DNA from 3 places in the Colwellia sp. PAMC 21821 genome. Region 3 is predicted to be linked to each of the others. Evidence: predicted binding sites of a transcription regulator. Region 3 holds the regulator's gene; each other region holds the start of a gene.
What was found. The regulator LexA, encoded in region 3, represses DNA repair genes until DNA is damaged. The targets are predictions, from matches to a motif close to TACTGTATNNNNATACAGTA.
Positions count from the first base shown of each region.

Region 1: a site for LexA is predicted at 5,537-5,556, ahead of A3Q33_RS17200 (LexA family protein). Genes of this name have one in related genera too.
Region 2: a site for LexA is predicted at 6,068-6,087, ahead of A3Q33_RS13820 (DNA recombination protein RmuC). Genes of this name have one in related genera too.

Region 1 covers NZ_CP014943.1:4,062,491-4,072,907, reverse strand. Annotated here, with positions in the region: gene A3Q33_RS17215 (hypothetical protein) at 583-1,401, opposite strand; gene A3Q33_RS17210 (hypothetical protein) at 1,836-3,074, opposite strand; gene A3Q33_RS17205 (Y-family DNA polymerase) at 3,866-5,122, opposite strand; gene A3Q33_RS17200 (LexA family protein) at 5,110-5,523, opposite strand; gene minE (cell division topological specificity factor MinE) at 5,923-6,198, opposite strand; gene minD (septum site-determining protein MinD) at 6,200-7,009, opposite strand; gene minC (septum site-determining protein MinC) at 7,038-7,772, opposite strand; gene A3Q33_RS17180 (cell division protein ZapA) at 7,935-8,228, opposite strand; gene A3Q33_RS17175 (DUF904 domain-containing protein) at 8,228-8,458, opposite strand; gene A3Q33_RS17170 (SulP family inorganic anion transporter) at 8,748-10,417, opposite strand, start outside.
Region 2 covers NZ_CP014943.1:3,242,817-3,253,233, forward strand. Annotated here, with positions in the region: gene cysB (HTH-type transcriptional regulator CysB) at 1-328, shown strand, start outside; gene A3Q33_RS13800 (L-serine ammonia-lyase) at 457-1,833, opposite strand; gene A3Q33_RS13805 (CoA pyrophosphatase) at 2,027-2,596, opposite strand; gene pabB (aminodeoxychorismate synthase component I) at 2,708-4,078, opposite strand; gene A3Q33_RS13815 (fumarate hydratase) at 4,387-5,913, shown strand; gene A3Q33_RS13820 (DNA recombination protein RmuC) at 6,100-7,569, shown strand; gene A3Q33_RS20990 (hypothetical protein) at 7,570-7,704, shown strand; gene A3Q33_RS13825 (GGDEF domain-containing protein) at 7,701-8,891, shown strand; gene A3Q33_RS13830 (sodium-dependent transporter) at 9,263-10,417, opposite strand, start outside.
Region 3 covers NZ_CP014943.1:2,115,026-2,125,442, forward strand. Annotated here, with positions in the region: gene oxyR (DNA-binding transcriptional regulator OxyR) at 1-900, opposite strand; gene A3Q33_RS08920 (cupin domain-containing protein) at 1,120-1,485, opposite strand; gene lexA (transcriptional repressor LexA) at 1,767-2,381, shown strand; gene coxB (cytochrome c oxidase subunit II) at 2,925-4,487, shown strand; gene ctaD (cytochrome c oxidase subunit I) at 4,500-6,104, shown strand; gene A3Q33_RS08940 (cytochrome c oxidase assembly protein) at 6,116-6,700, shown strand; gene A3Q33_RS08945 (cytochrome c oxidase subunit 3) at 6,731-7,615, shown strand; gene A3Q33_RS08950 (DUF2909 domain-containing protein) at 7,680-7,889, opposite strand; gene A3Q33_RS08955 (SURF1 family protein) at 7,941-8,687, shown strand; gene A3Q33_RS08960 (redox-active disulfide-containing membrane protein) at 8,760-9,320, shown strand; gene A3Q33_RS08965 (COX15/CtaA family protein) at 9,321-10,328, shown strand; gene cyoE (heme o synthase) at 10,338-10,417, shown strand, end outside.

The DNA.
Region 1 (10,417 bases), 1.9 Mb from region 3:
CTACCCATACAGTGTGTTTGTATATACAGTATAGGTCAGTCCTGAGTTATCTGCATAGGCATGAAATCTAATTATGCAGCAGAGTAATTAATTATTTAGTGATGTTGCTTTGATCCATGACGGTGACTGTAAAACGCTAACAGCTAACGTTATGTGTATATCTCGTCACTTGTAACCTTAATGTAATACACGCTGTTTATCTTTATTCTACCTATTGTTAGTCGGCTCTTTCTGTTTCAAGTTAATCAAGCAAGCCTAGACTATGGTGTATTGCCCTCGATTAGCCATTCAACGCAGAAGCGATTTTATATTAAAAATTCGTTACGAGCTCAAATGACTTAAAGGCTATTGTTTTAACATGGTGAGTAAGTAATGAAAGGAGGAAATTGAGCCCTCCTCTTGATTTGAGGATTTTTAAAAGATTTATTGCGTCCTCCAACATATCCATTGCTATGTCGCCTTTATTAATCTTCATTGTTGTGCGAGGGATCCCGAGCATATAACGCTAAGCGGAAAAATACAGTTAGCCTAAAACTGCGCGTAGCGAGTGATTCCAACAACCGCGGTTTGTTATACTATTACTCATGCCAACTCTCGAACCAGGGAAATAAATGCTTTCTTTTGGTTTCCGATATCTAGATCGTCTAGGTAATAGTTTCCACTACACACTAGCCATAATATCTTGTCTACTGCGTAAGGTGTAATGTCATTGATATCAGCAATTTCGTCTATGATTTTTAATGATAGGTAGTCTGCTTTCGATGACTGTTTAGAAGCCCCTATTAAAATACCAAGTTCTATAAAGATATCTTTAATATGAGTGTCAGGTTTACCATATTGCACATATCCAAGTTCTTTAAGAAAATCGCATGCTAACGCAAAACCAATACCATCGATTTCATAACTTAGGAGCATAGGTAAGAACGGTCGAATTTTCTTATCTTGGTAATATTGATCTATAAACTCATAAAAATTCACATCAGTTTCAAACTGACTGAGAAATTTGGCTGCTGATGTAATAGTTTTACAATAACGCAGCCATAACTTTCTTTTCTCAGGATGTGGTTGAATAGCCAAAGTAGGTAATATTCTATTCAACAATTCAGAATCAGTTAGAGTACCGAAGTCCAGCATCGTTTTCTTAGGTGAGAAACCACTAAGAAAACTGCCTAATGGTCTAATATTTCCTTTTTCACCACTAATTGCTTTCCCAATTACATTAGGGCTCATCTGAACATTTTGAGCTGATTCGAGTATAGATTGATAAAGCCTGTTTATACTTTTAGGTTTCTCGCGATCTTTTTCAGGAACCAAGTATTTATCTAAATCAGAAGACGAAAAATCATCTCCTGCATTTTTAATAACAAATTCTATGGCATATTGATAAAGTGTATTTTTCATGCAACGTCCTAAACTCGATTTTCGTACAACAGTATATTATGGCTACGTATTAGCAACACCCGATCCATAATACTTAACTTATTCTTATTAATATCACATTAAGTCATTACATTAGAAACTGTAACCATTAATTCTTTTTATAGATAATTAGAGGTTACTTATAGGTCTCAGGAATAAACTAACGTATAGGTGGATTAGTTAACATATTCTCAGGTGGTTATATAAAAAACATACTAATTCATGTGTTTTACTAAAACTGCTTAGTAATATCAGAAAAGTGATTAATTACAAAATACTGGAGCTGATTTACGCTTATGGCACTTTGAAATTATAGGTTGAAAAGTGGAGCTTACAACTTGATAGAAACAGACTAAGATTCTTTAAATTTGCTAATTTACCTTAGTCTGTTTTCTTTTGATTTTTATATTAAAAATTTATTCTGAATCCATCACTGGCATATCTTCAATGTCATTTGTGTTGGTTTGAATAAATTGCTCAACATCTTCAATAGAATCACTACTGAAACCAAGAACTGCTTTCACAGTTAGTTTCCCATCCATGTGTTCAATTAAAGAGAATTCATTAACACCCAAGGCTCTTGAAAACAATGTATGAACTTTACTGTTTTTTATGTCTACTGCTTTGACAGTTGTGCTTGTTTTGTAAAAAGCAAGAGGACCTGATGGTGTGTCAATCCAATCAATAGACCAGTAATAATGACTGTTGTTCTTCAGACCAGACTTTTCATAAAGTGCTTCACTATAAGAAACGCTTTCACACTTATTGTATAAACCTTTAGATCTACAGTTGCTATGTTTTGCAACCTCTTTACCTGCAAGGTTCACGTCTAACGGCACAACACTCGCATCATTGATATTAACAAGAATGTAGTGGTCAACTTTATTCAGACCCAACGTATTTCCTAGGCTACTGATTGAATCAAATAATCCACCAACAGAATCATTCTTAGGTGTTTCATTCTTTTCTAAAAGAATATACCCCGTAGAGGCGACATCGCCATTTTGATGCGCAGCAATATGATAACCATCTCTAAGTGTGATAGATTTTATATTATTGTTACCAATTGAATACTTAAATGCCGAGCCCGCACGCCCTACTATAAAACCATCTGATGTTGGAGTTACAGAGCTGCCAGGTAAGGTTTTTCCTGTTACGGTTGTCACATTAAATGATTCACCACTTCTTTCGATAGTTGCTATTTTTATAGGCCCGTGTTCAGAGTTTGCTTGGTTATATTTTAAAGTAAACGTGCCGTCGAAATTTTTAACAGCATATGTGAATTGTCCTGTTAAACGATTTCCACCAAAGTTTGCAACACTCCCTTCAAAGTCGTTGAACATTACATTGTTAATTAAAATTCCATCTTTCTTTCTAGAGAATATAGCTGGCCCACCAGTAGCATCAACTTCGAGCTTCTGTGCTAGTAATTCTTTTTCTGAAATAACCACAACTGGAGGCACTTCTTTTTGAGTTTTTTGCTGCTGTACTAAACCTGTAGTACCGCCAAACATTTTTCCCATCATAGCTTGCTGCATTTCTATAATTTGAGCACGCTCTTGAGCTGACATTTGTTGCTGAGGAGATGTAGAGTTACAACCCGTATTTAAGCCTATAATTAAGGCAAGTGACGAAATTTTAATTTTATTATTCATTTAATTTACTACCATGATTTTTATTTATGTGTTTAAAATCAGGTAAAAAAAATAGATTTGTATGAATACTGAAACAGAGGTGGTTGTGACGGTGTTAGTTACATAAAATGCACATCCATATGTTTTAATAATAGTAAATATTGCTTTACTATTGAGTTATACAATCAAATCTAAGTTCAATCCCTGATCTTTTTTTACTAAAGCGTGTTGCTAATTGTTACGAACGGTAACGATTGTCGGTAATAACTTACATTCAAAATATATTCGAATGCAATTGTTTTTTTAGTTTGATGGTTTGTTTGATCAAAAAACGACCTAAGTGATTGTTTTTTAACTAAAATTTAAGTTGGTACACTTGGAAGAGAAATTTTATAGCTTTATGAATAAATGTAACGACATCTTTCACTTTAAAGTAATTTATATTTGATGGTGTGATATTTTTGAAGGGCAACTCTCTATTCTTGCTATTACCATAAAGATCTAAAGTTACCGTTACGAATTATAACTTCACTCAATACAAAACCTAAATAATGGTCCATTTGCCCTGCACCTACAGTTTGGATCTGTCAGACTCTCATAATGAGCCTTCATAAACTTTAAATGCTCTGATTCAACTGTATTTATTAATGCCCATCAGGTTGTTGGAGTTTTATGATTTCATCTATGAATAAAGTCAATTTATACTCCTTTGCTGCCCATACTTATAATTTTTGCCTCAATGAGTAAACCTTTATAGCTATGCAAATATATAAACCCAAGTAGTTAGTCGCTAATGCCCTATTCTGCTGACCTTAACAACGAATTTTCGGTATATCTCGCCACTTACTTGTAAAGCTTGGCGAAAGAAACTCACGTCTCATATGCCACTTTTCAATTCGTCCCTGTGCTGCTAATTGTAAGGTATCATTACCATAACGATGGTTGATACCGTCATAACAGAGCATCAGCTCTGGATTGTCTTCATTTAGCGAAAATAGATCATGTTGTTGAAAGTGACTATTCTCAAGCTCAATGGCACCCACGCCACAGCGATAAAAATTAACACCGCTAGCATAAATACTATCAAAAGCAGTTGATATTGCATTGGCAATATTAAGCGTATTATCTGTAGCCACCGGAAATTCACACATTATTGATTTGTTATAGTAATTTTCGTCATGAGGCGAGCTAGCAGCGAATATAGCAAGTTTTTTAACGCGCGAATGCTGTTGCCTTAATTTACGCGCTACAATTACACCGTGGCTGACTAGCGCTGTTTTCAAGTGGTGACTTTCGTTAACACGTTGGCCGAAGCTTCGAGTAGAAAATATTTCTTTCTTAGGTTGTTTAACATCATCCCAATTTAAACAAACAATACCATTCAATTCATTAACCGTTCGTTCAACCAGTACGCTAAATTGGCTACGCATTATTTTGGGTGACTGGTTGGCTAAGTCCCATGCGGTAACTATGCCCAATACATTTAAACGTTTTCCTAATCGGCTGCCAATACCCCACACATCAGTCACGGTCATTTTTGATAATACTTCTTTGCGCGATGCTGCATCGTCAACAATCGCTACACCGTTATAACCTGGTAGTTTTTTAGCGGCATGATTAGCAGCTTTGGCTAGTGTTGGTGTTGAACCAAAACCAACACCAACCGGTAAGCGTGTTTCTTGCCAAACGGCACGTCGTATTTCATGGCCGTATTTATGCCAATCGTTAATAATGTGGTTATATTTTTTGAACTGTAAAAAAGATTCATCAATTGAGTAAACATATTGGTTATCGCAGAAGCGGCCAATAACATTCATCATCTTCTCACTCAAATCAGCATATAACTCATAATTGGATGAGCGAATAACCACATTGTGTTTTGCCAAGAAGTGTTTGATTTGAAAATAAGGTTTAAACTTTGGAATACCTAAGCGCCGGCCAATTGGGCAAACAGCGCATATGCAGCCATCATTATTTGTCAGCACAACCACTGGCCTATTTCTAATTAAAGGATCAAACACCTTCTCACAAGACGCGTAGAACGATATGGCATCAACTAACGCATACATGCGCTCAGTTCCTTAACTTGTCGGTGTAAACGGATTGAACGCGTAACAACTCCTTCTATTTGAAATTCATCTTCAGGCGTAATGTTAACTGGCTTATGCATGAACGAGGCCGATAATAATCTAGCGTTCTTTTTATCAATAAGTTTGCAAGTAAAGCAGCCGTTGTAGTTAGCCACAATAACATCTCCATCTTTTACTGGCTCGCTGCGGTCAACAAGCAGTAAATCGCCATCAAAAATGCCAACATCTTGCATAGAAGGCCCCTGGGCTAAGCCAATAAATGTTGCGTCTGGGTGTGAAATTAACAGCTGATCAAGCGATAAACCAAGCTCTTTATATTCTGCCGCAGGAGATTCAAAGCCAGATATACCAGCCTCAATAAAAATGGGAATAACTTTCATAAAACACAACAAATACTGTACATTTAAACAGTATAGTTTAAAGCGTAAAATTGAGAAAGCTTTTTGTTAAATGTTCATCTAGTGGGAGTAAAAACGCTCGATAATGAGAGAAGAGTATTTTGCCTGCATAAGTTACACAAATATTATAAATAAAGGTGTTTGTAGCAAGTATGGGGCTATAAAACGATGTTTTAGAACCTGCTAACACTAGTTTAGAGAGGGTACTACTTTATAACCATCAAGTTCATGTATTGATGATTTTTCGAGGAGTTTTAATATTAAGCCCCTGTTAAAGGGGCTGATAATCATTTATTTAGCGGCAGAGCCTAAAACTTAATAGTGCAGTTTTAATTACCTTACTATTATCTTACGGTTACCTTATTGTTATCTTAATGACCCTTAGTCTTTGCTGAGCTCGTCATGCAATTCTATATTAAGCTCTAAAACGTTTAAATCGCCTTCTTTTTTATCCAGATTTATCGAAAAACTTTCATCAGATACTTTTATATATTTACGCAAAACTGTAAGAATATCTTCAGTGAGTTGCGGTAAATAATCCGGCTGTTTATTTCGACTATTACGCTCATGCGCAACAATAATTTGCAGACGTTCTTTAGCTTTAGAAGCTGTTGTTACCTGCTTTTCTTTTTTAAAAAAATAATCAAGTAATGCCATGTTAACCTCCAAATAAGCGACTAAGAATGCCTTTTTTCTCGGCGTTTATAAATCTAAATTCAACCGTTTCACCTAAAAGACGTTCAATAACATCTTGATAGGCTTTACCGGCATCGCTTTCTGTATCTAAAATTACCGGTTCACCAGCATTTGATGCTTTGAGTACCGCTTGGGATTCTGGAATTACACCTAGCAGCGGAATCGATAGGATGTCTTTAACATCTTCAACACTGAGCATTTCGCCTTCTTCCACACGTTTAGGTGAATAGCGAGTTAATAATAAGTGCTCTTTTATTGGCTCTAAGCCAAGTTCAGCTCTACGCGAGCGACTAGCTAACATACCTAAAATGCGATCAGAATCGCGTACTGATGAGACTTCAGGGTTGGTGGTTACAATAGCTTCGTCAGCGTAATAAAGCGCCATCATAGCACCAGCTTCAATACCTGCGGGTGAGTCACAGATGATAAAATCGTAGATTTTACCTAGCTCTTCTAGCACTTTACCGACATTTTCTTTGTTTAACGCATCTTTATCACGTGTTTGCGAGGCAGGTAATATCGACAGGCTACTAACACGTTTATCTTTAATAAGAGCTTGATTTAACGTAGCTTCACCATTAATCACATTAACAAAATCGTAAACAACGCGACGTTCACAACCCATGATCAAATCAAGGTTTCGCAGACCAATATCAAAATCAATTAAAACAACTTTATGACCTTTCAGCGCTAGGCCAAGACCAATGGCAGCACTTGATGTCGTTTTACCAACACCGCCCTTTCCTGATGTAACTACTATTATCCGTGCCATAGACCGAATATCCTTTATAAGTTAAAAATTAAATAAGTTTTGATGACGTTAATTCACTGTCAGTCAAATGAATATAGACCGGTGAGCCCCAATGTTGCTCCATTGACTCACTAAGCCAATAGTTGCCATTAATAGAAACCAGTTCAGCTTCAAGATTTTGGCAATATATTTGTGCTTTATGGTGACCTTTTGCACCGGCAATGGCTCGACCGCGTAATGAGCCATAAACATGAATATTACCATCGGCAATCACTTCAGCTCCGGCTGAAACTGAGCCAATAATGACTAAGTTTTGATCTTTAGCATAAAGTTGCTGACCTGAGCGAATTTGCCCTCGATGCACTTTATCTGTATATAAATTACTGGGTGCTGTTATAGCGGGTGTTTCAGTCTCAGTGGCTGGGCTTTGCGGTGCAGTAACAGATTTTTCAACTGTATTAACTTTGGCAGTATTAACTTTGGTAGTATTAACAAAAGAAAAACCCAATTCACGAATAAGCTTGCGTTGCTCTTTCTCGACAGTTCCGGTAAAGCCGACAAAGGTAAAGTTTAATTCTTCAATTAATGCTTTTACCGCTTGATAATCAATTGAACACGCGAGTTGTTCAATACTGACCACAACGGGGACTAGGTAAAAAAAGTCGGGGGCTTGCGCTACTTTCTTTATTAAATCAGCGCGAATATCAGCTAACGATGACGTTCTTAAATGTAAAACAGACAGGGTAAAGCTTGACCCTTTAAATTCAATACTAGCATCAGCCATAATGAAGTTGTCCCTAAATAAAGTAACCGTATGTTTTTAGGTGTAATTCACCTAAATGTAATAAAAACAGCCATAAAGTCACCAGTATTGCTGATATTTTAGCTAACAAATACCAGCAATACTAAAAAGTTAAAAATGTTGTTAATACCAGTCAATAATTTATTAATCTGGTTGGTTTAACGTGCTTTTTAATGTCGAAATCAAAGCAGTTTGTCCGTGTTGATGACGCTTAATTTTATTATTTGCTACCAGTAGTGAATAACTTAAATTAATTGCAGCAACCAATAAAGTACGCTCGCTACTAGCCATACCATTTTGTTGTTTGATGTCATCACACATAACAGCGAGATCAGTCGCTGCTTGCTTTAAGTCTTCTACTTGTTCAGCTGAGCAAGAAAACTTATGTTGCTTACCCATAATTTCAATGCTGATACCTATAGGGTCTTCAGCAAACATTAGCTAAGCTCTTCTACACTTTGTAATTTATCTAAAAGACTTGTTAAAACATTACTAGTTTGCTTTTGTTTTTCTTCACCTTCAAGCGCTTCTAGTTGCAACATTTCATTTTCATCAACGAGTAATGATTTTTGCTGTTCTAATTCTGCAATTTGGTTTTTTAACTGGGTATTTTTATCAATAATCTGTTCAATCAGTTGTTCGAGTTGAGGGAGAGTATTTTCTAACATAAGGCGCTCTTGTTAACTGTAGTAAATAAAAACGCAAACTTAATCTAAAGTGAGGCAAAATGCTACTCTTTAGCGCAATTTTTAGCGTAATTTATGTAACAATTATTATCGGCAAGAGATATTAAACACTTTCGTATAAAAAACATACGTTTGTGACAAAATTTGAGCAATATATTTTACCGATGATCTTGGGGATTTAACTTCAATACATTGCTTGTTGTTGCAGCCTTAATAAATAATTGATGTGGTTTATTAAGACTGCTTTACAGTAATTATTTTCACACTGGCGTTATACAATTAATGACTTTTCTGCAGCGTGATCTTCAACATAATTTAATGCACCTTGAAGGGCTTCATGGCGGTATCTAAAAGTGTTTTCTTTTGGCACCATCTCTAATAATTCAAATTTTTCCAATTGCTGACGCGTTTGTTGATTTGGACAGAGCAAGAAGACGGCGCAATTGGCTTCCTGAGCATCTTTAATGGCATTCTCTAATGCCAGACCAACAGTCACATCAAACATGGGGACATCGGTTAGATCAAGGATCATTGCTTGGTAGTCACCCACACTACTATGTTGGCGAGCTATAGCTTTTGAAACACTAAAAATCATCGGTCCTGAAAGGTAGAAAAACAGTACTTTGCCATTTGCGCGATCTAACAACATGCGCTCGCTATCTGTCAGCGGTACAACATCTTGATCGGTATCGCTGATCGCTTTTACTTGCTGTGATTGCGCTTGGCTCAATTTTTCAATGATAAGGATATTAGAAATAAAAACCCCGAGCCCTACCGCAACAATCAAATCAACAAACACGGTTAATAACATAACACCATACATTATCATCATGGCTTGTAGGCTAACTTTGTGCGCGCGTTGTATAAAACTCCAATCTAATATGTTGAAACCCACATAAACCGCAATACCCGCTAATACGGCCATCGGAATAGGTTCAGTTAACGAACCGGCAATGATTACTACTAGCGCTAAAATTAACGCCCTCACCATGCCAGACAGCGGTGATCGTGCGCCAACTTGAATATTCGTTACTGTACCCATAGTCGCGCCTGCGCCAGGTAAAGCGCCAAATAATCCTGAGATCATATTAGCGAGTCCTTGACCACGCAGCTCTTTATCAGAGTCATGCTCTTTACGGGTAAGTGAATCACCAATAACGGCTGTCAGTAAGGTGTCAATACAGCCAAGCGTACCTAATACCAGCGCATCAACAACCATGGTCATAAACATATCGGCCGTAAAGTGCGGCATAACTAAAGACGGCAAGCCTGCAGGGATCTCTCCGATACGACGAATACTATCGATGTCGAAAAATATGATAGAAAATAATGTCACAGCAACTAAGGCAACAAGTTGTGCCGGAACATATTTTCGATATTGCTTTGGAAAGAAAAATAAAACCGCTAAGGTCAGAATACCCAGTAATAACTCACCAAAATTAATATTAGCTATGATATTAGGCAGTGCTGATATTGTACCTAATACTCCGCCTGCTGGGGCCGCTTGACCTAAAAGAGGTGAAAGCTGCAAAATAATTAAAATAACGCCAATACCTGACATAAAACCAGATATGACGCTATAAGGCATTAAGGTGATGTATTTACCGAGTTTAAGTGTGCCAATTAATATTTGAAATGCGCCAGCCATCATCACAACGGTAAACGCCATCGCCATGCCAGATTCAGGATATTTAGCCATCATACTGGTGAGTACGGCGGTCATAATAACAGTCATCGGCCCTGTGGGCTCTGAGATAAGTGATGTAGAACCACCAAATAAGGCAGCAAAAAAACCAACTAATATCGCACCCCACAGCCCTGCTTCAGCTCCAGCTCCTGAAGCAACACCGAAAGCGAGCGCCAAGGGTAAAGAAATAATAGCTGTGGTGACACCACCAAAAATGTCACCTTTTAAACTTATATCGTTAAAGCGATCACCAA
Region 2 (10,417 bases), 1.1 Mb from region 3:
TGAACCTAAAATTGCGTTTACCGCGACTGATGCCGATGTTATTAAAACTTATGTTCGATTAGGTGTTGGTGTTGGCGTAATTGCTACTATGGCAATGGATCCGAAATTAGATAATGATCTGGTGACCATTGATGCTAGTCACTTATTTAGCCCAAGTATGACAAAGATTGGCTTCAGACGTGGCACATTCTTACGGGGTTACATGTTTGACTTTATTGAACGTTTTGCGCCGCACTTAAATCGAGACTTAGTGACTAAAGCTATTTTGCTGAAGAATAATGCTGAGATAGATGAGATGTTTGCCAATATTAAATTGCCTATGCGATAAGCATTAATCAGTTTGAAAGTTAAGATATAAAAAAACCGTATTATAAATACGGTTTTTTTAGTTTTAATACCGATTTCATTGTTTAGCTTGGTATAACACATGGCTATACAATCAAACGGAAGTAAAACCTAACACTCGGTGATATTAACCGCTAAACCGCCACGTGATGTTTCTTTATATTTTGTCTTCATATCATTCCCTGTGTCCCACATGGTTTTGATCACTTTGTCTAATGATACCTTTTGCTTACCTGTACCTCGAAGTGCCAAACGTGAAGCGTTGATGGCTTTCACAGAACCCATGGCGTTCCGTTCAATACAAGGTACTTGTACTAGGCCACCTACAGGATCACAAGTCAGCCCTAAGTTGTGCTCCATGCCTATCTCTGCTGCATTTTCTACTTGTTCAGGCGAGCCGCCCATAATTTCTGTTAATGCGCCTGCTGCCATTGAGCATGCAACCCCAACTTCAGCTTGGCATCCGCCTTCCGCACCAGAAATAGTGGCATTGGTTTTATATAAAATGCCGATGGCTGCTGCCGTTAATAAATATCGAATACAATCTTGTTCATCAACGGGTTTAATAAATTTGTCATAGTAGGATAATACGGCCGGAAGGATACCTGCAGCGCCATTTGTTGGCGCTGTTACCACTCTGCTGCCGGCCGCATTTTCTTCATTAACGGCTAAGGCAAATAAATTCACCCAATCCATTGCTGACAGTGGGTCGGTATTTTTTTCAACACATAATGCTCTATGCAAAGCGGGGGCTCTTCGCGTAACTTTTAAACCGCCAGGTAATATACCTTCTGTGACAATACCACGGGCAATACTTGCTTTCATGGCGTCCCAAATTTCTATCAAACCTGAGCGAATACTCTTTTCGTCTTGCAAGCACTTTTCGTTATCCATCATGATAGTGCTAATGCTTAAGCCTTTTTCGTTTGCTATTTGCAGTAATTCATCCGCACTAGAAAAGCGATGAGGACGGTCAATGTTTGAATGAGTTGATAAGGCTTTGTTTTTTTCTTTCTCAAAGTCGCAATCTTTAACAATAAAGCCACCACCAATTGAGTAATAGGTTTCTTCAAAGATGACAGTATCATTGCTATACGCAAAAAATGTCATGGCGTTAGCATGTGCCGGTAGGGTTTTTCTGCGATGGTATATAATGGCATTCGCTTTAGGGAAAGCGATTAAGTGCTCCATATTAAGGTTTATTTTTTCACTCGCCACAACATCAGCCAAAATAGACTCAATGGAGTCTACAGGGATTGTTTCGGGGCTTTGGCCGGTTAATCCTAAAATAACCGCTTTACCGGTGCCATGGCCAATACCCGTTTGACCAAGTGAGCCAAACAATTCACATTTTACGCGATCTGTCTTAGCTAACTTATTATCTGCTATTAAGTTTTCAACAAACAACTTTGCTGCTTTCATTGGGCCAACGGTATGAGAACTGGATGGGCCAATTCCGATTGAAAACATATCAAATACACTAATCATAAGAAAACCTGAATAAATACTGTTAAATGTAGGTGGAGGTAAAATTTTGTTCGGTTATTGTAGCTGAAAGCATTCAGCATGCAAAACAAAATGTATCTTCGGTGAGTATAATTATAGCTAAGATTTTTGACTGCTTAACTAAACAATAATATTTTAATCGCTTGTTGATATTTCTGACCACATTTCAATTATTTTAGTCTAGTAAAATGCTCAAATCATGCAAGATTGCGGCGGTCGCGCCCCAAATATTATATTGTTGATAAGGCATGAAATGCACACTGTGATGCTCGCCATGATGGTAGACAGGTACCTGAATATGATGCTGACGCTGTAAAAAGTGTGATAGCGGTACGTGAAAAACTTCTTCCACTTCATTTTTGTCAATTTGATAGCTTTGACTATTCGATACAATGGCAACAATGGGGGTTATTTCATAGCCTGAAATGGTTTGGTAGGGCTTAAGTTGTCCAAGGACATTAATAAAAGTAGATTGCAGGCCTATTTCTTCTAAAGTTTCACGCAGTGCAGTTGCGGTCATATCAAAATCGTAGTGCTCTACTTTACCTCCAGGAAAACTTATTTGCCCAGGGTGGTGAGTGAGATGACTTGCACGCTTAGTTAACAACACTTCAAGTTGGTCATGATTACAAACAATGGGAATGAGTACGGCTGCACTTTTAAGTTTATGAGGATAGCGAAACTTATGTACTGAAGCCGGTAAAGCTTGCATTTGAAAGCGCTGTATAAATTCTTCTTTAGTCATGCACACCTTAAAAATTAGTAGAATAATTCAAAGTTTACTGGGTTTACTCGGCGTTAAGAGGGTAGTATTTAGCATCAATTAAATAGCGAGTGTACTGACGCTTAATATGATTTATGCCATGTTTAGCTTGCTTAATACGGGTAAAATTTTATTCACTTTATCGTAAGTTTCTTGATACTCGCTGTCAACATTTGAATCAGCTACTAAACCACCGCCAGCCCAACAGTGTATTTGTTGTTGATGGCAAACCAACGTACGAATGGTGATGCTAGTATCCATATTACCACAAGCAGACAAGTAACCTATAGAGCCGCAATAAACGCTACGTTGATGAGGCTCTAATTCTTCAATAATGTCCATCGCCCTAATCTTTGGTGCGCCAGTAATAGAACCACCTGGAAAAGCGGCGCGCAGTAAATCGCTGCCATCGTATATTGGGTCTATTTCCCCTTCAACCGTGCTAACTAAATGGTGTACTGCTGGGAAGCTTTCAATGGCAAACAATGACGGTACGGTTACAGTGCCGGGAATGCATACACGACTAATATCGTTACGTAATAAATCAACAATCATCAGATTTTCTGCTTTATCTTTACTCGCTTGTTGGAGTTCGTCAGCGTTAGCTTTATCTATTGTTGCATCTTGGCTGCGAGGCCGTGTGCCTTTTATCGGTTTACTTTGCACTTTATGGTCGACTAATCTCAAGAAGCGTTCAGGTGAAATACTTAAAATAGCACGGTCATCAAAGCGTAAAAATGCCGAGAAGGGCGCTTTATTTTCTTGTCTCAAGGCACAATACGCTTGAAATTCACTGCCGGTATATTGTGCAGTAAAACGCTGAGCTAAGTTAATTTGATAACAATCGCCAGAAAGCAGGTAGTCATGCACTTTCTTAAATTTATCACGATACTGTTCAGGCCGCATATTTGATTGCCACGGCGTGGTGAGATGAAAATCATTTTTGTTCGAATTTTTCTCTGTTAATTGTTCGCTAACTTGAGCTGATTTTTGCTCCGTATTTTGCTCAGTGCGTTGCTCAGACCGTTGCTTGAGTTCGTGGTTAAAGAACTCAGTAATAGACGCTCTTTTTTCGTCAAGGCACAGTAACCAACATTGTTGTAATTTTCGGTCAAAAATTAGCGCTTGCTGATATAAGCCAATCGCCATTTCTGGTATATCAATATCTTTACTGTTTTGCTGCTTTATCACTTCAAAGCGCTTACCTAAATCGTAAGCGAAGTAGCCGACAGCACCGCCTTTAAATGGCAGTTCCCTTGTCGTTAATTCAATATTATTAAAACAAGCTTGCTGTTCACGTTTTAACAGCAATAAAGGGTCTTCATTACTTTGGTACAAACTGTTATCTAGTTCATTTTTAACCGAAGTAACCGTGCCAATTGTCGTGAGTGTGGTCACAGGTTGCCAAACCAAAATGTCATATCGGCTATCTACATGACTACTTTCGCATGAATCTAACCACATCGCCCACGGTTGGTCTGCAAGTGTGGTAAAAAGCGATTGGCTATCAAGTACTAGATCAATTGATAATAGTTTAGCAGATAGCTGTTTTACTAAATTGGTTGGCAAAGTATTCTCACAGAATTTATGTTAAGTCATTAACCCAAAGCGTCTTCAATAGACTCAATAGCAGAGTCTGAAATCACTCAGGTGGATATCATGCTAATTATTAGACCATTTGATACTGGTAGCTATTTAACAAGCAAGGTATGATATCGGCAAATTTATAACTTTCAACTCTTCTCTCGCCCAATTAACAAAAAGAGACCGTTATGGCTATTATTAAACAACAAGATTTAATCGAAAGTGTTGCAGATGCGCTGCAGTACATTTCTTACTACCATCCGTTAGACTTTATTCAAGCACTTGAAAAGGCTTATCATAAAGAAGAAAGTCAGGCTGCTAAAGATGCTATCGCACAAATTTTAATTAACTCTCGAATGTCAGCTCACGGCAAACGTCCTATTTGTCAAGATACCGGTATTGTTACTTGCTTCGTAAAAGTCGGTATGGCTGTGCAGTGGGATAACACTGAAATGACCGTACAACAAATGGTTGATGAAGGTACTCGTCGTGCATATCTTAATCCTGATAACCCATTGCGTGCATCAATTGTTTCAGACCCTGCAGGTAAGCGCATTAATACTAAAGATAATACGCCAGCAGTTGTACATATTGAAATGGTGCCAGGCGATCAAATTGACGTGATGATAGCGGCCAAAGGCGGCGGCAGTGAAAACAAAGCTAAAATGGCGATGTTAAACCCAAGTGATTCTATTGCTGATTGGGTCGTTAAAACGTTACCTACTATGGGCGCAGGCTGGTGTCCACCAGGCATGTTAGGTATAGGTATTGGTGGTACAGCTGAAAAAGCCGGTGTATTAGCTAAAGAAAGCTTAATGGAACCCGTCAATATTCAAGAATTGATCGACCGTGGTCCTGAAAATGCAGAAGAAGAATTGCGTTTAGAGATTTACGACAGGGTTAATAAATTAGGTATTGGTGCTCAAGGCCTAGGTGGTTTAACCACGGTTGTTGATATCAAAATTATGTCGGTGCCTACACATGCGGCGTCAAAACCTGTGGTCATGATCCCAAATTGTGCCGCTACTCGTCATGTACACTTTCATCTTGATGGCTCTGGCCCAGCGGACTTAACGCCACCTAAATTAGAAGATTGGCCTGAAATTACGTGGGAAGTTGGTGAAAATGTTCGTCGTGTTAATGTTGATGAATTATCAAAAGCAGATATCAGTGAATGGAAAACAGGTGAAACTGTGTTGCTAAGCGGCACTATTTTAACCGGTCGTGACGCGGCACATAAGCGTATCCAAGAAATGTTAGCAGCAGGCGAAAAACTGCCGGTTGATTTTACTGATAAATTTATATATTACGTTGGCCCAGTCGATGCAATCGGTGACGAAGCAGTAGGACCAGCAGGCCCTACAACGGCAACTCGTATGGATAAATTTACTGAAATGATGCTTTCTGAAACCGGCTTACTAGGGACAATTGGTAAAGCTGAACGTGGACCTGAAACTGTTGAATGTATCAAAAACCACAAATCGGTTTATTTAATGGCCGTTGGCGGCGCCGCTTACTTGGTTTCTAAAGCTATTAAGAAAGCAAGAGTTGTCGCTTTCGAAGATATGGGAATGGAAGCTATTTACGAATTTGTTGTTGAAGATATGCCCGTAACGGTTGCTGTTGATAGCTTAGGTGAATCAGCACATGTAACAGGCCCTGCAATTTGGCAAGCAAAAATCGAAGAGCTTGATAGCAAATTAAGCGGTAAGTAAAAGACAGTCACTTTTTATATCCTCTGAAACGCCCATTACGGGCGTTTTTTATATCATCAATTTGCTCAGGATAAAAACAGCCACTGGCACCAATAGCAACCAAGACCCAGCAGAATAAATAACTATTAACCTTATCAATAAAGTATGCTCTAATAACTGTTAATATTTACAGTGTTTGGCATTGCAATGAATTCTATATTCAACTCCCCTTGGTTAGCGTTAGAAAATTTCCCTATTTTAATCTCAGCAGCGCTAGTGCTATTACTTAGCTTAGTGATAATTACTTTGGTATTGCTTCGACAAATAAAAACAAGCCGTACCGCCTTTGTAGCTCAACAACACCTTTTGCAGCAATTGGCCGAAAAGGTCAACCTGAGTTATGAAGTGAATGCGAGTAATCAGCAGCAATTACAGCAACAGTTAAACTTTAATCATCAACAGTTGGCTAATCAACAAAGCGAACTAAAAACCTATTTTGAACAGCAAATTTCTGACTTTAAATTAAAACTATTGCGCCAACATGGTGAGCAAGGTGAAAAACAAGCACAGCAATTATATAGCCATAGTGAACAGCTTAAGAAAACCTTGTACGAACATCATGTGACTTTTAACAACAATCAACGTAATGCCACTGAACAGTTAACTAATCAACTAACGGCAACGTCAAAGTTAGGCCGAGAAGAAATGGCAAAATCACTGCATTTATCCAGTGAACAAATGGCCAAAAGAATTGATGAGTTAACGGTTTCTACTGATAATCGTCTGAAAGATATTAGTGGTCAGGTCGAAAAGCGATTAGCAGACGGCTTTGAAAAAACCACCAAAACATTTAACGATATTTTGCAACGTTTAGCCTTAATTGATGATGCACAGAAAAAAATAACCGAACTGTCTAATAATGTTGTCAGTTTACAAGAGGTGCTTTCAGACAAACGCTCGCGCGGTGCCTTTGGTGAAGTTCAACTTAATGCTTTAATTCGAAATGTATTACCCGAGCAGCACTTTTCACTACAACATACCTTATCAAACGGTAAAATTGCTGACTGTATTTTATTTCTACCTGAGCCTACGGGGAACGTGGTCGTTGATTCCAAATTCCCGTTAGAAAGCTATAAAAAGATGGCTGACAATACCTTAGGTGAATTTGAGCGTAAAGCTGCAGAGCGACAATTTAAACTTGATATTAAAAAGCATATTAACGATATCAGTGATAAGTATTTAATTGAAAAGGAAACCGCAGACGGCGCGGTAATGTTTATTCCTGCGGAAGCTATTTTTGCAGAAATACACGCACATCACAGTGACTTAGTTGACTATGCTAATAAAAAGCGAGTGTGGTTAGCCTCGCCAACAACATTAATGGCCATTTTAACGACGGCACGCTCGGTGTTAAAAGACGAAGCAACTCGTAAACAGATACATGTTATTCAAGCACATTTGTCACATCTAGCATCTGATTTTTCGCGTTTTAAAAGTCGCTTTGCTAATTTAGCAAAACATATAGATCAAGCGGCCAGTGACGTAAAGCAAATTCATACATCAGCAGATAAAATTAGTAGTCGTTTTGAAAAAATAGAGCAGGTAGAATTAAAACAAGAAGAAAAAGAAGAAAAAGAAGAAGAAAAAGAAGAGAGTGTCGCTATTTCGGCTGATTAAATGTCACCATTACTGAGTGGCGGTAACCGTGCTAAGTTGATGCTCATAAATATAAATACTTTAAGTTTTCAGCAAATGGTAATCGCTGAAAACAGCGTCGCACTTGCCGACATTCTATCTTGGAGTAACGCTTGATTCAGTTTTTCAGCGGTTTTAAAAGTAGTGCGTTCAGTTTGATTGCTTTTTTTGTGGCCTTCGTACTCATCAGTAAATTTCAAAGTTATTGGTTCGCTAAAATTAATCTCATAGAGCAAGTACTTTATGGCTTGTTTGCCATCACTATCATGTTATCGGGCTACTTCAATCGCAGCCGACTGGCGTTAGCTGCAATCATTTTATTAGTATTTTATGCCACGCTTTCACAAGCATTACCTTGGCAATCTTGGGTGTTTTCTCATAGCGAGTGGTTGCTGCTTACCGGTGCCGGCATGTTCTCGGTCTTAAGTTTAATGAAAGATAGAGGGTTATTGTCAATTCATGGCTTTTATCGCCTTATATTAATGTTATGCGTAGGCATTGCTAGCTACTTTTGGTTTGATATAGCTAATATTTTAGTCGCCCAGCTTACGCATGTTAAACAACTAACGTCTTGGCTGAAGTACATTACTGTCGAATTGCCCCTAGTGATTTTTTCCTTACTATTGCTGTGGCGATGTATACGTGAAAAAAGCTTAGTAACGACGGCACTGTTAACAAGTTACTGTATCTGGCTTGGGCAGTATTATCAGATAATTACACTGCCTTGGAGCGTGCTACTAACCTTGATGATCATGCACTACCTTTTGGCCGTGGTAGTTGACTCATACTTTTTAGCTTATCGTGATGAACTCACGGCTTTACCTTCTCGCCGAGCACTGAATCAACTGGCCTTGTCGTTAGGACGAAAATACACACTTGCCATGCTAGATATTGATCATTTTAAAAAGTTTAACGACACTTATGGTCATGACATTGGCGATCAAGTTTTAAAGCTAGTGGCGAGTAAATTGGCGCAAGTGAAAGCTTCAGGTAAAGTGTTTCGTTACGGTGGTGAAGAATTTACTATTGTCTTTTCAGGTAAAACCACAGAGCAGGCTTTACCTGCTTTAGAAGCTGTTAGGCAGGCGGTAGAAGATTATAAAATAGTTATTCGACAAGAGCAGCGAAAAACCAAACAAGCGCGAACAAATAAAAAAAGTAGCGAAAATAAAACCGTCAGTGTCACTATTTCAATAGGGCTAGCGGCAAGAGTATCAAAGTTAAGTTTTGAACAAACGTTAAAGTTAGCTGATCAAGCATTATATCGTGCGAAAAAATCAGGCCGGAATAAGGTCAGTGAATAATACCTTGATTAATTCGCTGTGCATTTTGCGGGTAAAAATAAAAAAACAGCGATATAAAATAACTATAAATATAAATTTAACTTTTAATAAAAATCAAACTAAAAATCATGGCTGAATTAAGACATTTAACTCATGAAAGTAGGGCGATTATTGAGTTGAATTGGTATAAAAGACAATAAAAAACAGCTTCAAAAATCCTGCATTACCACCAATTAATAACAATTTTTTAGACATAAAAAAGCCCATGAAATTATCATGGGCCAGTTGTTCATAAAGCTAAATTCTATTCGTATCTAACGTTCAGAAGGTAACTAGATGTCATCTTTATTCTCTAGGCGTTAAATGTATTTAGGCTCTAAAAACCTTAAGCTTTAATTCAATATCGCAACATTAATAAAGACTACGGTTAATAGCATCGGGCACACAAAGCGTAAGTAATTCCCCCATATTGGTAACCATTTTCTGCCTTCTTGTAAAGATACATCACGTAGCTTGTTACCGCGTTTCCAGAGCCAGCCAACAACAATAAAGTAAAACAAGCAGCTAAGCGGTTGCAAAATAGTGGTAAGTACGCGAATTACCAAACCAAATAAGCTATCAAAAAACGTGATTAAAGTCATACTCGTAGCTAATACAATGGCTGATACCAACCAAGTTGCTTTGGATCGGCTAAGCTTTTTGTCTTCAACAAGGTAGGAGACAGGGACTTCGGTTGAAGAAATGGTTGAAGTGAGTGCTGCAATCGATAATAACGAGAAAAACCCAATCGCCACTAACATGCCAATGCTACCCATCGAATTGAAAAGTTCAGGTAATATGTTAAATATAAGCTGACCTTCACCAATCAATTCATCGCCTTGAAATACTTGTTGTCCGGCGGCTTCTGCAACGTAAAGTGCTGGAATAATTAACAAACCTGCCATAAAAGCAATAAAGGTATCGAGAGCGGTAATTGAAATAGCGAGTTTGCCAATATCACGGTCTTTTTTCATATAAGAGCCGTAAATCATCATACCACCGACACCGATAGAAAGTGAGAAGAAGGCTTGACCCATGGCAGATATAATCAATTTTGGATTAGTCACTTGTGAAAAGTCAGGGATTAAATAGGTTCTCAAGCCCTTTTCAGCACCAGGTTGTTGCAAGATGTATGCAATTAACGCGACCAACATGATCAATAAAACAGGCATTAAACGCGCAGACCATTTCTCTATGCCAGCGTTAACCCCTTGATGAATAATAGCAGCGCCAAGCAATATAAATATCGGTGTAAACATTAAATTACGTAAAGTGCTTGATGTAGCAAGCCATTGGGAAATTTCATGATAACCAAGGAGCTCTGCTAATGGTGATATCGCATGAGCGAGCATCCAGCCAGCAACTATGGTGTAAAAACTTAACATCATTATTGCGCCACACAAACCAATCAAACCTGCATATTTACCAAACTTTGGTGCTGTTTCGCGACAAGCATCTTCTAAGGCTGAAACTGGGTTTTTCTGTGCTTGATTACCAATATAAACTTC
Region 3 (10,417 bases):
CTAATCGAATAAGCCCTTTACCGCTTGGCGAATTTCATTAACAACGGCGCTAACACTTTCCATTCGAGCATAACCTGTACGGCAGAGTAATGCTATTTCACGATTTGGTTGTGGGCTTTCAAAAGGAATATAGTGAATATGCTTTTGCGGGGCATAGTTAATCGTTGCCAACTGCGGCAATAGTGTAATACCCATATTACTTGCCACCATATAACGTAAAGTTTCAAGGCTGGTGGCTCGAAAGCTATGATCTTCCTCAGCACCGGCGCTAAAACAATAACCCATAGCTTGATCTCTTAAACAATGACCATCTTCTAAGGTGAGAATTTTTTGATTATGCAGATCATCAAAAGTCACTGTCGATCTGTTAGCAAGTGCATGTGATGGAGACGTTGCCATCACCAAAGGCTCAGTGAATAAATCATATCGTTCAAAGCGCGCCATTTCGGGTAGCCAAGGCAGAATTAAAATATCGAGTTTGCCTGTTTCCAACTGTTGCAGTAAATCTTGAGTTCTATTCTCATGTAAATAGAAGTTTATTTTCGTTAGATTGCTGTTCAGCGTTGGCATAATATGCGGCAGTATATAAGGCGCTAACGTGGGGATTAAGCCGATATGCAAGTCACCCGACAGTGGATCAAGCAGGGCTTTAGCTGCTTCTTCAAAATTATTTGCCGCGTTCAATACTTGTTGGGCTTGTTGAACTAGCTTTTCACCAGCGGGCGTTAGCATTACATTGCGAGGCTGCCGCTCAATTAATGTTAATTTAAGTCGCTGCTCTAACTTCTGAATTTGCCCACTCAACGTTGGTTGACTAACAAAACAGGCATCAGCAGCATGGCCAAAATGTTTATATTGGGCAATGGCCGTAAGATATTCTAAGTCACGTATTTTTATCATAGTTAAAATCTATGGTTGTTAGGGGTTTAATAGTTAAATTATTTTATCTTAAAAGATGAAATTCAGCCACTGTGCTCTATTATGCTAATTAATAACTTAATGGTATTAAATACAACAAGGTAACAACACTGCAAAAATATACTTGTGAAAATAGAAGTAGTAAGTTTAAAGTTTGTTTATTTATTTTGATATTTTATTTATTTTACAAGCCAATTGGATTTATACCCATAGATCATTTTGAGCGGTTAGATCACTGTTCGCATCACCAGTATTCACTACGCCTTTTGGCTCCACAATCATAATTTTACATTCAGCCTTAGCGACGGGTTTATGTTCAACACCTTTAGGGATCACAAACATTTCGCCAGGCGATAAGGTGACAAGTCCATCTCGAAATTCAATAGTAAGAACGCCATCAATGACAATAAAAACCTCATCTGTTTCTGGATGGTCATGCCACACAAATTCACCTGCTACTTTCACTAATTTAAATTGATAATCATTCATTTCAGCGATAACACGCGGTGACCAATGCTCAGAAAATTGGCTAAACTTATCTTTAAAGTTGATTACTTTTGACTTCATCTTAGCTCCTAGGGCTTAATTTAAGCTTTTAATATTACATAATTCTCACGTTTGATAAACTACAAATTTTTCACTTAAATAAGAAAAGCTATTGTTTTAAAAGTGTTTTTAATTATTTGAAGTAAAATAAACAGAAAGTTATTATTAAAATTCACATTTAAATTTACAAAACTGCTCAATCTCTCCGCAATAATTTCTTGCGTTTCCATAAAGCCTGTATAGAATAACAGTAATACTGTGTAAAAACACAGGCTTACTCTTCAGTCGCTTAAGGAATAAAAATGCGCCCTTTAACACCTAGACAACAGCAGATATTTGATCTGATCAGAGCAAAAATTTCGGATACGGGTATGCCGCCAACTCGTGCCGAAATAGCGACTAACTTTGGGTTTAAATCGGCCAATGCAGCAGAAGAACATTTAAAAGCGCTAGCTAAGAAAGGCTATATTGAGATGTTACCTGGTACTTCTCGTGGCATTCGTCTTGCAGAAGAGTTTATTGAAGAAGATGGTTTACCCCTTATCGGCCGAGTCGCGGCAGGTGAGCCAATTTTGGCACAAGAACATGTTGAGCAGCATTATAAAATTGATGGCAGTTTATTTCATCCTCCGGCAGATTATTTATTGCGCGTTAATGGCGAGAGTATGAAAGATATCGGCATTTTAGATGGCGATTTGCTCGCTGTTCATCAAACCACTGACGTACAAAATGGCCAAGTTATTGTTGCTCGTGTTGAAGACGATGTTACGGTTAAGCGTTTTAAACGTGAAGGTAATGTGGTTTATTTACATGCTGAAAATGAAGATTTTTCGCCAATCAAAGTCGATTTAAAGTCACAACAATTTAACATTGAAGGCCTAGCTGTAGGGGTTATTCGCGCAGCAGATTGGATGTAAATAACCATGCGCCCACGGTAGATTTTTTGCGATTCACCTAATCCATATCACGCAGATTTAATGAGTGTTTTTTTTAAATAGCTTGTTTAAATCTGCATGTTCCTTTCGTTTAATCGTTTTTCTAGCACCAGATGTATTTTTGTCCTGAACAATTCTATTATTAGCCAATAAATAACGCTAGTAGCCTGTTTTTTATACAACTAATTCTGTGGTTGAATATTTATTATTCAGCACAACAAACACCCTCTGAACAAAAAATAAACATTGGATTAACCCCAGTGAAAATGGACGTATCACTCTGTTTAGGGTTATTACTCTATTGTATTTATTGGTTTTTATTTTACATGCTTTTGAAATTTTAAATTGACCCCGATCAAGTTTTAAGTAATTCTAGTCTAGAAAACGTACAAACATAACAATAGGGCGCAATTGACAGTAGTTGAATAATGCGTCACTTAAATAATAATAAATGTATGCGCAAAATAGTCGGCCTTCATCGTGAAGTCGTGTTGTTTTGCCTTAAAAGGGTGAAGGAGATGTCGAGTGAAAAGACGTAACCTAGGTTTGCTGTTGCTAGGGGGCTTGTTGTCGAGTTCGGTATGGGCAGATATGTCGCTGAACTTAACCAAAGGTGTTACGGAAGTTAGTAGAGACGTATACGATTTACATATGTTGGTTCTCTATATCTGTACAGCTATTGGTGTTGTGGTATTTGGTGCTATGTTTTGGTCTATGGTGTTTCACCGTAAATCAAAAGGCTTTAAACCAGCAACCTTCCATGAAAGCACAAAAGTAGAAATTCTCTGGACGGCTATTCCTGTCGTCATTCTAATCGCTATGGCTGTTCCTGCCACTACCACGCTCATTGATATGGAAAATAACGATGATGCAGATATAACTATTCAGGTAACCGGCTCTCAGTGGAAATGGCATTATAAATACTTTGATCAAGACCTTGAGTTTTATTCGGTACTTTCTACGCCACGTGACCAATACGAAAACCAAGATGGTACTTCAGCAGAGAAAGGTGAAAACTACCTGCTAGAAGTTGACCGTCCTTTAGTTATTCCAACCAATAAAAAAGTACGTTTTGTTATTACCTCTGATGATGTTATCCATGCTTGGTGGGTTCCAGCATTTGCTGTAAAACAAGATGCTAACCCTGGTTTTATTAACGAAGCTTGGACTAAGGTAGATGACCCTGGTGTTTATCGCGGCCAATGTGCTGAGCTATGTGGTAAAGATCATGGTTTTATGCCGATAGTTGTCGAAGTGAAATCTGAAGCTGATTACGCCATTTGGCTTAATGAACAGAAAGAGTTGAAGGCTAACGCGGCAGCTGCAGAAGCGGCATCGTTAAATGCTTCAGTTCCTTTAGAAGAATTGATGCAACTAGGTGAAACAACTTACACCGCATATTGTGCAGCGTGTCACCAAGTTAGTGGCCAAGGCTTACCACCAGCATTTCCAGCGCTTAAAGGTAGTGCTGTTGCGACAACAGGTCCTGCTAGCGAGCACATAGATATTGTTTTCAATGGTAAAGCTGGCACCGGCATGCAAGGTTATGGCAAGCAACTGAGCTTAAAAGAAATCGCAGCTGTTGTGACTTATGAGCGTAATGCTTGGGGTAATAATACCGGTGAAGCTGTTCAAGCTGCCGATGTTCAAGCAGCTTCTGGTAGTGCAGCGGCAGGTATTATAGATACTGTTGAAGCAGCGGTTGAAAATGTTACTGAGACAGTTACAGAAGTTGTGGCTGATATTATCCCTGCAGAAGATTTATCAAAGGTTTATAGCCAAGATGAATTGATGACGATGGGTGAAGAAGTCTACATGACTGCTTGTGCTGCTTGTCATCAAGCAAGTGGTGAAGGCATGGCACCAGTATTCCCTGGGCTTAAAGGTAGTGCTATTGCCACAGGTGATGTTGCAGTGCATTTGGATATGGTGCTTAACGGTAGCAAGAAAAATCCAGCGATGGCGGCTTTTGCTAGCCAATTAACTAAAACGCAAATTGCTGCGGTTGTCACTTACGAGCGTAATGCTTGGGGTAACAACACCGGTGATTTAGTCCAGCCAGCAGATGTTGCTGCTAGCGCGAAGTAGGGAGGCGTTAAAATGACTACAGATGTAATTAATGATCAATCCGAACATGATTCACATGACGGTGAGCACCATGATCATAAAATGACCGGCCTGAAACGCTGGTTATATACTACTAACCACAAAGACATCGGTTCGATGTACTTATGGTTCTCATTTATCATGTTTTTAACTGGTGGCGTTATGGCGCTGGTTATTCGTGCTGAGTTATTTCAGCCAGGATTACAGATAGTTGAGCCTGACTTCTTTAACCAAATGACCACCGTTCATGGTCTTATTATGGTCTTCGGCGCGATCATGCCGGCCTTTACTGGCTTGGCTAACTGGATGCTACCTATGATGGTAGGTGCGCCAGATATGGCATTGCCACGATTGAATAACTGGAGCTTTTGGATTCTACCCTTTGCTTTTGCTATTTTATTGTCGACTTTCTTTTTAGAAAGTGGCGCGCCAAACTTTGGTTGGACCTTCTACGCACCATTATCAACAACTTACAGTAACGGCAGCACAGCGTTCTTCGTTTTTGCGGTACATATTATGGGGATTTCCTCAATTATGGGCGCAATAAACATTGTTGTAACCATTATGAATATGCGTGCTCCAGGTATGACTTACATGAAAATGCCATTGTTTGTATGGACATTTTTCATCACGGCGTACTTGTTAATAGCGGTAATGCCGGTGCTCGCGGGTACCGTCACTATGGTGTTAACCGATACCTATTTTGGCACCAGTTTCTTTGATGCCGCCGGTGGTGGTGACCCTGTAATGTTCCAGCATATTTTCTGGTTCTTTGGTCATCCTGAAGTTTACATCATGATCTTGCCTGCATTTGGTATTGTGTCTACTACCATTCCAGCATTTTCACGTAAACCTCTCTTTGGTTACAGTTCAATGGTTTACGCAACTGCATCAATTGCATTTTTGTCGTTCATCGTTTGGGCGCATCACATGTTTACCACGGGTATGCCGCTCTTTGGCGAATTATTCTTTATGTATTGCACCATGTTAATTGCGGTGCCAACAGGCGTTAAAGTCTTTAACTGGGCAGCGACCATGTGGCGCGGTTCAATTAGCTTTGAAACGCCAATGTTGTTCTCTATTGCTTTCGTGATTTTGTTCACTATTGGTGGTTTCTCTGGCTTGATGCTAGCGATGACTCCGGTTGATTTTCAATATCATGATACTTACTTTGTTGTTGCTCATTTCCACTATGTATTGGTTACTGGCGCGCTATTTTCTATTTTTGCTGGCGCTTATTACTGGTTACCGAAATGGACGGGTTACATGTACAACGATACGTTAAGTAAGTGGCATTTTTGGTGTTCACTTATCTCAGTAAACTTATTGTTTTTCCCAATGCACTTTTTAGGTTTAGCAGGTATGCCTCGTCGTATTCCTGATTACGCTTTGCAGTTTGCGGATTTTAATAAGTGGGTGAGTATTGGCGGTTTTGCCTTTGGTATTTCGCAGTTAATCTTCTTGGTATTGGTTATCAAGTGTATTAAGGGTGGCGAAAAAGCGCCAGCGAAACCATGGGATGGAGCTGAAGGTTTGGAATGGACAGTGCCTAGCCCTGCGCCATACCATACATTCGAAACACCACCAAAAATTGATTAATTGGAACTAAAATGACTAACGGTGACTCGCAAAATAATTTATCAAAGCAAGCGCAATCTAAAACGCATGATGCTTCAGTGAATAAAACAGTAAAAAAACTGATGTTGATTGTTTTCGGAATGTTTGGCTTTGGTTTTGCGATGGTGCCGTTATATGACGTGTTTTGCGATATCACTGGGTTAAACGGAAAAACATCGAACGTTGCAGCAAGTTATAACGCTGTAACTATAGATACCGAACGTACGATTACCGTGCAATTTTTGACTCGAACCGCCAAAGGTATTCCTTGGCGGTTTGAGCCAATGATTAATGAAATAAAAGTGCATCCAGGTGAGCGCAAAACCGTTAAATTTTACGCCAAAAATGAGTCTGTAAGCGATATTGTCGGGCAAGCTGTGCCGTCAGTATCACCAGGGCGGGCAGCGGTCTATTTTCAAAAGATAGAATGCTTTTGCTTTAATAACCAACCGCTAAAAGCCAGTGAAGATGTTGAAATGGGATTGCAGTTCTATGTTGATTTAGACCTACCCGATGATGTATCTACCATAACCCTATCTTACACCTTGTACGATATTACAAGCTCAGTTGATTCTTAAGTGCTTGGCACTTAAATGAGGGGAACAACAATGACGACAAAAGAATACGAAAGTTATTACGTACCAGCACAAAGCAAATGGCCAATAGTGGGTGCAGTTGCGCTGTTTTTAATTGCAGTAGGTGCTGGCAATTATGTAGCAAATTTAAATAATCCTGAAAGTGTTGGCGGCGGCTGGGTTCTACTAGCGGGTATCGCACTGATTATTTATATGGTTTTTGGCTGGTTCAATAATGTTATTACCGAGTCAATGGCTGGAAAATATAGTCGACAAATGGACAATTCATTCCGCCAAGGCATGAGCTGGTTTATTTTTTCAGAAGTCATGTTTTTCGCTGCTTTCTTCGGTGCTTTACTTTACGCACGTACTTTTTCAGTACCTTGGCTTGACGGCGCAGGTAACAATGCCGCAACAGCGGCAATTTTATGGCCTGACTTTACCGCAACTTGGCCATTGATAAAAACACCAGATGGCACTGAAACAACCGCAATGGGTTGGTACGGTTTACCGTTAATTAATACTATTTTACTGTTAACCTCCTCAATTACGGCACATTTTGCTCATGTTTCACTAGAGCAAGAAAAACGCGGTTTATTGAAGTTTTGGCTGGGGCTAACCGTGGTTTTAGGTGTGGTGTTTTTGTTTTGCCAAGGCCTAGAGTATGCACATGGTTATGCTGATGAAATGAAACTGTATTTAGACAGTGGCATATACGGCAATACCTTTTATCTACTGACTGGCTTTCACGGTATGCATGTGACCTTAGGGACAATTATGCTACTGGTTATGCTTATTCGGGTATTTAAAGGCCATTTCACACCGAAAAACCACTTTGCATTCCAAGCCGCAAGTTGGTATTGGCATTTTGTTGATGTAGTGTGGGTAATACTGTTTGTTTTTGTTTATATTATCTAACGATAAACAGAATTAAGTCAGTTATTTAAGGTACGGTATTATAAATATCGTACCTTTTGATTATTTAGAACGGACGTGGATTAGGTGTGATCACCCCAGTGAATATACCGATAACAAGTAATAAGATAATAACCACCGATGTTATTACCCGACGACCGATAAATTTAGACATAGGTGGTTTATCCGGGTCATTTTTATTCATAATGAATAGCGCCCGAAACAGGTTATAAATCATAAAGGCTAATAAGCCGACAACAATAATTTTAATTAACACAACATTCTCTCTTTTATAGTCTGTTTTTAGTTAGTGAACATGCGGTAGTCTATGAATTCGGTATCACTTCAGCACAAGTTAAAACAACTTAATTGGCCAATGGTTATATTTACCATGCTAGTATTTTCAACATTAATCAAGCTTGGATTTTGGCAAATTGACCGCGCACTTGAAAAAGAGCAACGTCAACATCGTATTAATGAATTAAGCCAACGCGATGCATTATCTTTAGCGCAAGTATTAACGCTTCAAGGTTTGCAAGACGGCATCAACGATTTACCTATTCAACTAACGGGCAACTTTATTGGAGATAAAGTATTCCTCCTCGACAATCAACCAGACAAAGGACGTTTTGGCTATCGTGTATATCAAATTATTGAAAGTAATGATGCCGCCATACTCGTTAATCTGGGCTGGGTTCAAGGGGCAATTGATCGAAATATACTGCCTGAAATTACACCTGTTATTGGGCAGCATACTCTTACGGGCCATGTCCGCGAAGTGGAAGTGGGTATTCAATTACAAGCACAGAATTTAACCAATCCATCATGGCCATTAAGAGTTCAGCAAATAGAATTAGATAAGTTTTCACAATTAATTGGCAAGAAACTGTTGCCCTTTGTCGTTTACTTAGATAAAAAAGAGACTATTGGATATAAAAAAAATTGGCAGCCCATTGTAATGCCACCAGAAAAACATCGGGCATATGCCTTTCAATGGTTTAGTTTAGCATTGGCTTGGATCAGTTTAATGATTTGGGCAGCAATAAAAATGAGTAAAAATGAATCGTCAGAATAAGTAGCAATAATCTGAAATAAGTAGATTAGAAAAATACCGAAACCGAATAATAAGAATAAAAGGCTGAGTTGTATGAGTTCTTCAGAGTTAAATAAATCGCGCCGCAGTATGCTAATTCTCCTAGCGGTATTTATCATTCCCATTGTGCTTGCTAAATTGGCATTGAATCAACAATGGTTCAATTATGGTGTTACCAACCAAGGGCAACTTATCGAGAATGAATTAACCTTAGCTAAACTTGGGCTCAATGTTGATGACTATGATCATCAATGGATAATGCTATACACCTTGCCAGAAAATTGTGATCAACAATGTGAAAAAACCTTAATGAGTGTTAACAATACTTATATTGCTCTAGGTAAAGAAATGCCGCGAGTTAAGCTTGTTGCGTTAACTCAGCAAGATTTACGCGCAGAACAAACAGATAAAATTCAAATTAAGAAGTGGCATATTCAACCAATGCCCACTTTAGCAAAAACAGTAATATCGCAGTCTCAAGTGCTGATAGTTGACCCTTTAGGTAATGTAATTCTCAGCCATGTGCCACCAGAAAACACCGAACAATTGTCTCAATTTGGCAAGTCTATATTGGCCGATTTTAAAAAGCTGTTGAAATATTCAAGGATTGGCTAAATGAAAACTCAAAGCTCTTCCGACATTAGAAAGCTTGTTTTTGTTAGCATTTTATTAGCCATAGTGGTGGTGAGTTTAGGTGCTTATACCCGTTTAACACATGCTGGTTTGGGGTGCCCAGACTGGCCAGGTTGTTATGGCTTACTTGACGTACCACAAACTAGTGAACAAATTATTGCTGCTGAGCAAGCCTTTCCTGATCGGCCAGTAGAGCCTCATAAAGCCTGGAATGAAATGATCCATCGCTATTTCGCTGGCTCATTAGGTATATTGATCTTAATTATTGCCTTAATGTCGCTTAAGCGCCGTTCGCAGGGTGGTCCCGTTGGTTTGCCTATTTTTCTTTTGTTGGTAGTGACCTTTCAAGCCGCGCTTGGTATGTGGACGGTTACCATGAAGTTGATGCCTGTGGTGGTAATGGGGCACTTACTTGGCGGGTTTACCACCTTATGTTTACTGCTATTACTGTATTTACGCTTAAGTGATTACCGGGTGCCCGGTGGCGACCTCGCCTTGAAAAAATATGCAAAATTTGCCGTATTAGGTATTTTTATTTTGGCTGGACAAATAGCCTTAGGCGGTTGGACATCATCCAACTATGCTGCGCTGACTTGTACCGAACTGCCCATATGCCAAGCAGGATGGGCAGATCAGATGAATTTTGAACATGCCTTTGATTTGATCCCTCCAGAGAAAGACAGTTATGAATTTGGCCATCTTGATCACGCATCACGTGTGACAATTCATGTAATGCATCGCTTAGGTGCTATAGTAACTACGCTATATTTATTATGGTTGGTTATTAGCATTTATCGTAAGGCACAATCACCATTTTTTAAGAACGCAGCATTGAGCTTAGGCTTTATTCTTAGCGTACAAGTTGGTTTAGGTATTAGTAATATTTGGTTCTCACTACCACTGAGTGTAGCGGTGAGTCACAACGTGGTAGCGGCCATGTTAATGATGTCATTAATTACCATGACATATAGTTTAAAACGGAAAATTTAGGGGCATATTATGAGTCAGAGCAACACAGTAGAAGCGAGTCATAGCGCACCTAGTACGCCTATTTGGCGAGACTATTATGAAATTACCAA